Chryseolinea soli: one gene and its partner. The protein of the gene in region 2 interacts with the protein of the main gene of each other region in a pairwise test. Links are inferred from orthologs where the notes say so. Each region holds a gene or a part of one and is shown on either strand. Other genes may lie near its edges.

Region 1 (2,996 bases), 2.7 Mb from region 2 along the record:
ACCTGAGGTCGAGGGGAAGGAAGATCAAATAGAACGGCAGGAACGCCAGCAAGTCGATGATCGCCATGGGCGTGACCATATATTTTAAGCGGCCCTTTACCGGCTCGCTATAGGGTGGGCTTTCCACGATGGAGTAGATCCGCGCCACGTATTCGATCGTGTAGAAAAAGATGGAGAACACTTCAATTTGACGGAACAGCGCAGAATATTCATGATCGATCTCCTTCACGGAGTCCACCACGATGGCCAGGATGTTCACGAGGATGATGGCAATGAGCACCGTTTCGAAAATGCGTTCCCAGACGTCGCCCTTGGCTGTGGGGTCCAGGATGAGGTAGAGTCGTCGGCGTAGGGTCATATGAAAGTTCGGGGGTAGCGGGGTAGGGTTAGCGGTGGAAATCTTTTTTGCCGCCGGTCTTGCTCATCAGTTTTATTTCCTCGATCACAATGTTATGCGACAGGGCTTTGCACATATCATAAACCGTGAGGGCGGCAACGGTAACTGCCGTAAGCGCCTCCATTTCCACACCCGTCTTCGCGGTGATGGTGACAACACTATCAATCACGATCTTGTTGTTGCGTACAGCGACGTGCACCTGGCAATCTTCCAGCCCTAGTGGGTGACAAAACGGAATGAGCGATGCGGTTTGTTTGGCGCCCATCACACCGGCGATGATGGCCGTTTGAAAGACAGGGCCTTTTTTGGTGATCAGCTCGTCGCCCTGCAGGTGTTGCAGAATTTCCGGGCCAACCTGAACCAGCGCCTGGGCTTTGGCGGTGCGGGTGGTGGGCTTCTTTTCGGAAACATCGACCATCCGGGGATTGCCCGCGTCGTCGATGTGTGTAAATTGGTCTGTACTCATGTATCTTGGGTGCCAGTAAAGGTAAAAAGAATTAACATGGTAAGCGTAGCAGAAGCCGCCTCGGTCGTTTTTTCAAATCTGTTCCAACCCGCCACCACGTCCGTTTCCCTCACGGACGCCGTGAACAAGGTGCTGGCCGAACGCATCACGGCCGACCGCGACTTCCCACCCTTCGACCGCGTGGCCATGGACGGCATCGCCATCCGCCGCGATGCGTGGAAGATGGGGCAGCGCACTTTTCCATTGGAGGCCGTGCAGGCTGCCGGTGAGCCCCGTAAAACATTAAAAGGAAAAACAAACGCTATCGAAGTAATGACCGGCGCACCGATGCCGGCAGGAACTGACGTGGTGATCCGGTATGAAGACCTTCGCATAGAGGATGCGACAGCGCACGTCACTTCAGAGATGGCCGCCGACAATGCATTCATTCACCGGCAAGCCGTCGACGCCGAGAAAGACAGTGTGTTACTGGAGCCCGGCATACTTTTATCATCCGCTGAAATTGCTTTGCTGGCTTCGGTCGGTAAAAGCCGCGTGAAGGTTTATGTATTCCCCAAGGCAGCCATCATCTCCACGGGCGACGAGTTGGTGCACATCGATGACATCCCCCTTCCGCATCAGATCCGCCGTTCGAATACCTACGCTCTGCAAGCCGCGATGAAGACGCTGGGTTGGGAGGGTGCGATCCATCATTTGAAGGATGACAAAGCATCGATGATCGAAGGCCTGAAGAAGATCGCCCAGACCGCCGAGGTCCTGATCTTATCGGGCGGTGTCTCCAAGGGGAAATTTGATTTTGTGCCCGACGCCCTGGAGGCGTTGGGGGTGAAGAAACTTTTTCACCAGGTGAGCCAGCGGCCGGGTAAGCCTTTTTGGTTTGGTGTTTCCGGTGCGGGGCTAACGGTGTTTGCGCTGCCGGGCAACCCGGTGTCTACCTACATGTGTTTTTATCGCTATATCCGGCCGTGGGTGATGAAGAGTTTGAAGACGTCAACCGATTTATTGTATGCGGTGTTGGCGGCGGATTTCTCGTTCGCACCATCGCTCACCTACTTTTTGCAGGTGACGGTAAAAAATGAAAATGGAAAACTGATGGCCTATCCCGACGCGGGTGGTGGCTCGGGTGATTTTGCCAACTTGAAAAACGTTACCGGTTTCCTGGAATTGCCGGCCACAGCATCCGTTTTTAAGGCGGGCGAAACTTTTCCGTATATTCCCTTCCGGCAATAAACACCAACCCTCTCTTTACCCGCGCCGGCTATGATGACGATTCTTTTCGCGCCCGATAAATTCAAAGGCTCACTCCATGCCGCGCAGGTTTGCCAGGCCATGGAAGAGGGCATGCGCGAAGGCGGTTTCAATTTCCACGCGCTCCATTTGCCCATGGCCGATGGCGGCGAGGGAACCTGCGACATGCTCACCCATTTCAGCCACGGGCAAAAAATAAGCGTACCCGTCTCCGGCCCGCGCCTCCAACCCATGCCCGCAACGTATGGCATATCCGGCGACGGCACCACAGCCTTCATCGAGATGGCCGCCGCTTCGGGTTTGCAATGGCTCAAGCCGGGAGAACGAAATCCGCTGGAGACCTCGACACGTGGTACAGGGCAATTGATCCATCATGCGATCGGCGAGGGCATCACAAAGGTGATCCTCGGCATTGGCGGCAGTGCCACCAACGATGCGGGCATGGGCATGCTGGATGCCCTGGGGATTATCTTTCTCAATGCACAGGGTGAGCGGTTGTTGCCCGTGGGAAAAAATCTGATTCATGTACACCGCATCGATGCTTCACACATCGACCCGACCCTAAAGAAAATTACCTTCACCGCCCTCTGTGACGTGAACAATCCCTTGTATGGCCCGGAAGGAGCCGCACAGATCTTTGGTCCCCAAAAAGGTGCCGACGCAACGGCGGTCGCTTGCCTGGACGACGGCCTGCGCAATTTTGCGGCCGTGGTAGAGCGCCAGCTTGGGGTGGACATTAACTTTCCCGGCGCCGGGGCGGGCGGCGGGATTGGGGCGGGAGCGAGGGCTTTTTTGAATATCAACTTTCAGCCGGGCATCGATTTTTTGAAATCCTTTGTGAAACTGGAAGAGAAGGTGGCCCAAAGCCACATCATTTTTACGGGC
Region 2 (7,883 bases):
TTGATCACGGCCTCCGTCTGGGCTTCGGCAATTGTGCTCACTTATCTTTTATGTTTAACAAAATTGTTAAACGAAACCCGGGCCATTCCGTTCCCGTTTCCACCCCCAAACCCCAACTATTTTTTTGAAAGGCGATTTATAAGGCTCCAAAGGCATATGCACACGTTTGCTGATTTACCCGCCATTGTCCACCGTTGCCGGCCGTTGTGCGCCGTTGTTGGTGTTCTTCACCAACAACCCATTCGGTGTGCACCCCCCCATGAACAGGACGACTGATTTGCCGATCCCTCTTGGTCAATTGCTATTTATAATTAGCCCCACCAATCATACAAATCCCCATTCCGATTACGCCGACCCCCGTTGTTGGTGTCCCACCAACAACTTCTTTCGGTGTGGTCCCCAGGAAAAATAGTTGGAATGGCCGCCCGGTGTTAACAAGAAATGCGGAAGTTGTGTTTTTGGAGGGGGTATGTTGTGGAATGTGTTATTGATGATCGGGGGATGCTGAATGAAGGTCATTGGCGGAACGCCAACAACCGTGCAAAGTGGATATGGAATGATGCTGGTTTAGGTAATCCCAACGAAATCGTGTCACCGGTTAACGTGGCGTGATGTCGAATGATGTTGTTGGTGAAGAACACCAACAACGGCGACAACGGCGTCACAACAACGACGCGACGGCGTCACAACGACACGCTCAATCCTCATACACCAAATCCTTCTCAACGATCACCTCGTCCTCCTCCTCAGCGTCATGATGGCGTTTCTTTCGCGCCAGGAAGGAATACATCGCGGGGATGACAAACAGGGTGAGGATCAATGAGAAGATCACCCCACCGACAATCACCAACCCCAACGGCACACGACTGCTTGACGCAGCACCCAAGGATAATGCGAGCGGCAAAGACCCCAACGCCATGGCGAGGCTTGTCATTAGGATGGGACGGAGCCTTAGCTTGGAGGCCTCGATCACGGCCTCGAGTTTGTTCATGCCTTCTTCGCGTTTTTGGTTGGCGAATTCCACAATGAGGATCCCGTTTTTGGTGACCAGGCCGATGAGCATGATGATGCCGATCTCCGAGAAGATGTTGATGGTTTGTCCGAAGAGGAGCAGGGCCAGGAAGGCTCCGGTCATGGCCAGGGGCACCGTGAGCATGATCACAAACGGATCGATATAACTTTCAAATTGGGCAGCCAGCAAGAGATAGATGAGCACCAAGGCCAGCACAAAGGCAAAGGCCGTGTTGCTCGAGCTTTCGGCGTAGTCGCGCGACGAGCCGCTGAGCGAGGTGGTGAAGCTGTCGTCCAACACGGTGGTGGCGATTTCCTGCATCGCTTTCACGCCGTCGCCGATGGTTTTGCCCGGGGCCAGGCCAGACGAGATGGTGGCGGAGCGATAGCGGTTGAAGTGATAGAGGGCCGGGGGTGTGGTGGATTCTTCGATGGTGACCACGTTATCGAGCGAGATGAGATCGCCCGAGGTGGTGCGGACAAAGAGGGCCTTGAGGTCGTCGGGTTCGTCGCGGTTGATGCGGTCCACCTGGCCAATCACCTGGTATTGCTTGCCGTCTTTGGTGAAGTAGCCAAAGCGCAGGTTGCTATAGGCCAACCGTAGTGTCTCCGAAATGTCGGCCACGCTCACCCCGAGTTCGGTGGCTTTGAGGCGGTTGATGACGATGCGGAGTTCGGGCTTGTTAAATTTGAGATCCGTATCCACGCCCAGCAGCGTGGGATTGTTGCCGGCGGCCTCCAGGAATTTGGGCAGGGCGGCCGTCAGCTTTTCAAAGTTATTGTTTTGGATCACGAACTGCACCGGTTGGCCGGCGCGGCGGTTCGTGGAAATGGTTTGCTCCTGTGCGACAAATGCCTTGCCCGCCGGAAACCGATAAAGATTTCGGTTGATCATGTTCACAACGTCTTGCTGCGAACGCTGGCGCTCGTTGGGGTCGTTCAGAAATGTGCGTACAAATCCGCTATTGACCCCGCCGGTACTTCCTCCGCCTGCACTGCCCGCCATGGAGTAAACGATGTTTGCTTCGGGGACGGAGTCCATGACAAATTCCGTCAGGCCGTCGATGTACTTGTCCATGTATTCGAACGACATACCTTCCGGCGCCGAAACCGTCATCCGAAATTGATTGCGGTCTTCCAGGGGCGCCAGCTCCGAAGGCAACACTTTGATCATAAAGTAGGACCCGACTACGCAGAGGAGGATGATCACGATGCCTACCCAACGAACTTTCATGAAGGCGGCGAGCGATCGGCGGTAGCCGTTCTCCATGCCGTTGAAAAGCGGTTCGGTCAGCGTGTAGAACCTGGTTTTTTTCCGGTGATCGCGCGTCAGCTTCACACTGAGCACGGGGGTCAACGTCAGCGACACAAAGCAAGAGATCAACACGGCGCCGGCCACCACAAAGCCGAACTCCCTGAACAAACGTCCGACAAAGCCCTGCATGAAGATGATGGGCAGAAACACCACGGCCAGGGTGATGGACGTGGAGATGACGGCAAAATAAATTTCCTTCGATCCTTCGCGGGCCGCCTTGAACTTGTTCATGCCGCCTTCAAGCTTCTTGTAAATATTCTCCGTCACCACAATCCCGTCGTCCACTACCAATCCCGTGGCCAATACGATGCCCAGCATGGTGAGTACGTTGATGGAAAAGCCCGCCACGTACATAATAAAAAAAGTGGCAATGAGTGACACGGGGATATCGATCAGCGGACGTATGGCGATGATGAAATCTCTAAAGAATAAGAAAACGATCAGCACGACCAGCAGGAAGGATAGGATGAGTGTCTCCTGTACTTCGTGTATAGAGCGTGTGATGAAGATCGTTTGATCGGTGGCGATCGTCAGCGTAATGTCATCGGGAACTTCTTTTTTGATCTTATCCAGGCGCTTGTAAAATTCGTCGGCGATCTCTACATAATTCGAACCGGGCAGGGGGATGAGGGCTACGCCGATCATGGGCACCAGCCGGCCTTTGAGCATGATCTCTTCGTTTTCAGGTCCTAACACAGCGCTGCCTACATCGCGCAAGCGAATGGAGCCGGCGGGCCCGGTCTTGATGCGTACGTTGTTGAAGTCGTCTTCAGTAAACAAGCGGCCGAAGGTGCGCACGGTAAGTTCCGTGGCGTCGCCCGCAATTTTTCCCGAGGGCAGTTCCACGTTCTCTTTGTTCAACGCGTCCAGCACGTCCAGTGGGGTAAGGCTGTAAGCCGTGAGTTTACTGGGATCAAGCCAGATTCGCATGGCGTATTTCTTTTCACCCAAGATGCGAACGTAGCTCACACCCGGAATGGTTTGAAACCGTTCCATGAGGATGTTTGTGGCGTACTCCGTGAGCTCGAGTTGATTGCGCGCGTTGCTCTGAACCGAGACCGAGATAATATAATCCGAACCGGCATCTGCCTTCGATACTTCGGGTGGTGCATCCAAATCTTGCGGCAGCTGGCGCATGGCCTGCGAAACTTTGTCGCGCACGTCGTTGGCCGCTGCCTCGAGGTCAACGCCGAGATTGAACTCGATGTTGATGCTGCTGACGCCCTGGCTGGAATTGGAGGAGATGTTCTTGATGCCGGCGATGCCGTTGATGGATTTCTCGAGGGGCTCGGTGATCTGGGATTCGATAATATCGGCGTTCGCGCCCGAATAAGAGGTGCGGACGCTGATGTTGGGTGGATCGATGGCAGGGTAGTCCCTTACGCCCAGGAATGAAAACCCGATGGCGCCAAAGATCACAATGATCACGTTCATCACCACGGCCAGCACAGGCCGCTTCAAGCTGAGCTCAGAAATATTCATCGTAAGGCGAAGGTACAACGGCGAGGCCTAAAAAACGGGGATTTTTATATGAAAGGAGTGTTATGACGTGGCCGGATTCCGCGGCGCGGCAACGTATTCGGACGGGCCCCGGACTTGCAGGAGAAGAAGAACATGCGTTTATTAACACCATGAACATCCCCAACGGCCTGGTTCTCTCTGGCGGCAAAAGCACGCGCATGGGGAAAGACAAATCCCTGATCGCCTACCATGGGGGTAAGCCACAACGCGAATACGTATTCGATTTGTTATCGGAGTGTTGCGACAACGTATTTACTTCTTGTCGCAAAGAGCAGGAAATTCCCAAACACCTGAATCCGCTGCCCGATCGCTATGATTTTGGCGGACCCGTCAACGGCATTCTCAGCGCCTTCGCCCTGCACCCGGACAAAGCCTGGCTGGTCGTGGCCGTCGATATGCCCAACGTGACCTCCCGGGCCCTCCAAACCCTGCTTTCACAGCGCGACCCAAACCGTTTGGCCACCTGTTTTCTTAACCCACAAGAAAATGCCCCCGAACCGCTGCTCAGTCTTTGGGAGCCCGCGGCGTTCTCCCTTTTGTTGGAAAATGCGCAGGAAGGAAACATCAGCCCGCGGTCTTTTTTGCGTTCACCCAAAGTGAAGCATATCGTGGTGGAGGATCTGACCCTTTTTGAAAATATCAATTATCCGCACCAACTGCCACCGGGTCTCTAACCAGGTTGAATTCCTGCAGGGCTTTCGCGAGGTTCTTGTGCTCGTGACCTGAACTGCTCAGCTTCAACAAAGCAAAACGCTGCAGCGTGCTGAGCCCTTGCCACTGCGCCAGCGAAAGCGCATGACCACATTCATAAAGTTTTTTTGCGAGCAGTTCCGGTATCGACGACAGTACTGACCACGGTGGATTTTCGCCGATGGCGATGGGCGTGGCTTTGTTGCCGGTGCGCCACCAGATGAGGTGTTGCAGGTAGCTGCGATAGCGATCGGTTTGTTCTTCGGAGTGACAAGGCGCCACAGCAAGCGCTTCCCGTTCTTCGGGTGAAAACTTGCTCCACTCCGCCAGCTTTAACTTCACCCCGCAAGCGTCGAGCTTGAAACGGACGATCATGGGGATGCACCGGACGTTGTCTTCGACGAAATCTTCTTCAAACTTGAAATATTCGATGGCGAGCGCGGTCATGGTTTAGCGTGTTAAGGGTTTTACAGCGTGTACAGAAACAAATGATGTTACCTGTGGCAAACGTTCGGCCACTACTTTGCCGATCACGATCACGGCAGGTGTTCCAATCTCTTGAAGTGCGGCTTCCGCTACAATGGTCGAGGCACAGGCGGTAATACTTTTTTCACTTAGGGTGGTGGCATTTTGAATGATGGCCATGGGCTCATCGGGTGAACGCTCCTTGCTGATGAGCGCAGCGATCTCCGGCAGTTGCGACATGCCCATCAGCACGACCACCGTGGCCGATGATTGCGCCGCCAGGAAAAGGTCATGGCCGATCTCCCCCGAAGACAAGGTGCCCGTGACCACCCAAAAACTTTCATTCACACCGCGCTTGGTGAGGGGAATGCCCACCGACGCTGGCGCAGCCAAGGCGCTGGAGATGCCGGGGATGATCTCGGCCGTCAGCCCACGCCGCGTGACATAGGCCAGCTCTTCATGCCCTCTGCCAAACACAAAGGGATCTCCACCTTTTAATCGTACGACGCACGTGTGGCGGATGGCATAAAAGACAATGAGTTGGTTGATCTCGTCTTGTGAAAATTCCTTTTTGCCTTTTCGCTTCCCGACAAACACACGCTTGCACTGGGGTGCAGCGTATTGCAATAGCTCAGGCGCCACCAGAGCATCGTATAAAACGACATCGGCTTGTTGCAGGGCTTTCACGCCTTTAACAGAGATCAGGTCCGGATCGCCAGGGCCGGCTCCCATAATGATCACCTTTCTTTCCTTGACCATAGGTTTAAAATATTTACGTAATAATACGTAAAATATTTGTAAAGCATGTCTATAAATACGTATTATTACGTAATATTTGTCCATTTATTACTTAAATCGTTTGCAATGAAACGTATCATCGTCGTAGGGAATGGAATGGTCGGCTACAAGTTTTGTGAAAAACTACGTAAGCAAGGGGTGGCCGCCGAAGTGATCGTCTATGGAGAGGAGCCGAGGCCGGCCTATGACCGGGTGCACCTCAGCAGCTTTTTCTCCGGCAAAACGGCCGAAGACCTTTTGATGGCGCCGGCGTCGTGGTATGAAGAACACCATATTGTATTGCACACCGGCGAGCTGGTAACGGAAATAGACCGGCAACAAAAAACGATCACCACGCACACGGGCAAGACCGATCGCTATGATTACCTGGTGCTGGCCACAGGGTCCAGTCCCTTCGTGCCCAACGTGAAAGGCGTGGAGCGCGACGGCGTGTTTGTGTATCGCACCATTGAAGACCTGAACCAGATCATTGACTACGGAAAGAAAGTGAGCCGCGCCGCCGTGTTGGGAGGAGGACTGTTGGGTCTTGAAGCCGGCAAAGCACTGGTGGACCTGGGATTGGAGACGCACATCGTGGAGTTCGCCCCGCGTCTGATGCCCCGGCAACTCGACGAGCAAGGTTCGGTTATCTTACAACACAAGCTCTCACAACTCGGCATTGTGGTTCACCTGAATAAGAGTACCAAGGAGATCGCCGGTAACGGCAAGCTGGACGGTCTTGAATTTGTGGACGGCTCGTTTCTCCCCATCGAAATGCTGGTGATCTCGGCCGGTATCCGTCCCCGCGACGAAGTGGCAAAAGGGTGTGGCCTCGAGGTGCACCCGCGCGGTGGCGTAGTGGTGAATGACTTTTTGCAAACCAACGACGAAAATATTTTTGCCATCGGCGAAGTGGCCGTCCACAGCAACATGGTCTATGGCTTGGTGGCCCCAGGCTATGAAATGGCCGACATCGTGGTGCGTCAGATCGCCGGCGATTTCTCCAAAACGTTCCAGGGCTTCGACATGTCGACCAAGCTCAAGCTGATGGGGGTGGATGTGGGCAGCTTTGGCGATGCCCTGGGGGAAACACCGGGATGCATTCCCATTGCCTTCCAGGACAAACACAACGGGGTGTATAAGCGCATCAACATTTCTGCCGATGGAAAACACCTGTTGGGCGGCATCCTCGTAGGCGACGCCAAGCAATACAACCTGTTTCACCAGATGGCCGCCAACAAGATGCCACTGCCGGCACAGCCCGAGTCACTGATCATTGGAGCGCCGGGCAAAGGCGAAGAGGGCGCGGGGGTGAAGAACCTGCCCGACTCAGCCCAGATCTGTGCCTGCGAAAACATCACGAAAGGTGACCTCGTGTTCCAGATCACCGAAAAGGGTGTGAAGACCCTCGACGACCTCAAGCGCTCGACCAAAGCCTGCACCGGCTGCGGCGGTTGCACACCGATGGTGAACGACATCCTCAAGATCACCCTGGAATCGCTGGGACATACGGTGAAAAAATCCATCTGCGAACACTTCGACTACACGCGCCAGGAACTTTACGATATCGTCAAGATAAAAAATATAAAAACTTACGACGCCCTGCTGGACAGTCATGGCAAAGGCGATGGCTGCGAAGTGTGCAAGCCGCTGGTGGCCTCGGTGCTGGCCAGCGTGTGGAACGAACTCATCGTGTCGCAGGCAACCATCCAGGACACCAACGACAGGTTCCTGGCGAACATTCAACGCGGGGGTACCTATTCGGTAGTGCCGCGCATTGCCGGGGGCGAGATCACGCCACAGAAGCTGATGGCCATTGGGCGCATCGCCGAAAAATATGGACTCTACACCAAGATCACCGGCGGCCAGCGCATCGACATGTTTGGTGCCCGCGTGGACCAGTTGCCTGAGATCTGGGAAGAACTGATCGACGAAGGTTTTGAAAGCGGCCATGCCTATGGCAAGGCCTTGCGCACCATCAAAAGTTGCGTAGGCTCGACGTGGTGCCGCTATGGGGTGCAAGACTCCGTGTCGTTCGCCATCTTCATCGAAGACCGTTACAAGGGATTGCGTGCCCCGCATAAATTGAAAGGCGCTGTGTCGG

What was found. Proteins that work in one complex are often made in the same cells at the same time.
Region 1: the proteins of D4L85_RS29000 (region 2) and D4L85_RS18500 interact in binary tests that used the Escherichia coli proteins (3 or more experiments, as listed by UniProt). The link is inferred for Chryseolinea soli from one-to-one orthologs.

The regions. Positions count from the first base shown.
Region 1 is NZ_CP032382.1:4,319,641-4,322,636, forward strand. It holds D4L85_RS18500 (molybdopterin molybdotransferase MoeA), read left to right. Parts: upstream 1-899; coding sequence 900-2,093; downstream 2,094-2,996. Other genes in the region: D4L85_RS18490 (ion transporter), read right to left, coding at 1-358; moaC (cyclic pyranopterin monophosphate synthase MoaC), read right to left, coding at 387-863; D4L85_RS18505 (glycerate kinase), read left to right, coding at 2,124-2,996. UniProt on the Escherichia coli protein: Catalyzes the insertion of molybdate into adenylated molybdopterin with the concomitant release of AMP.
Region 2 is NZ_CP032382.1:6,972,022-6,979,904, reverse strand. What follows is about bases 2,946-5,739. They hold D4L85_RS29000 (NTP transferase domain-containing protein), read left to right. Parts: upstream 2,946-3,957; coding sequence 3,958-4,521; downstream 4,522-5,739. Other genes in these bases: cobA (uroporphyrinogen-III C-methyltransferase), read right to left, coding at 4,988-5,739; D4L85_RS28995 (nitrate reductase associated protein), read right to left, coding at 4,487-4,984; D4L85_RS29005 (efflux RND transporter permease subunit), read right to left, coding at 2,946-3,808. Also shown: D4L85_RS29010 (TetR/AcrR family transcriptional regulator), read right to left, coding at 1-41; more of D4L85_RS29005, read right to left, coding at 698-2,945; more of cobA, read right to left, coding at 5,740-5,761; nitrite reductase large subunit NirB, read left to right, coding at 5,867-7,883. UniProt on the Escherichia coli protein: Transfers a GMP moiety from GTP to Mo-molybdopterin (Mo-MPT) cofactor (Moco or molybdenum cofactor) to form Mo-molybdopterin guanine dinucleotide (Mo-MGD) cofactor.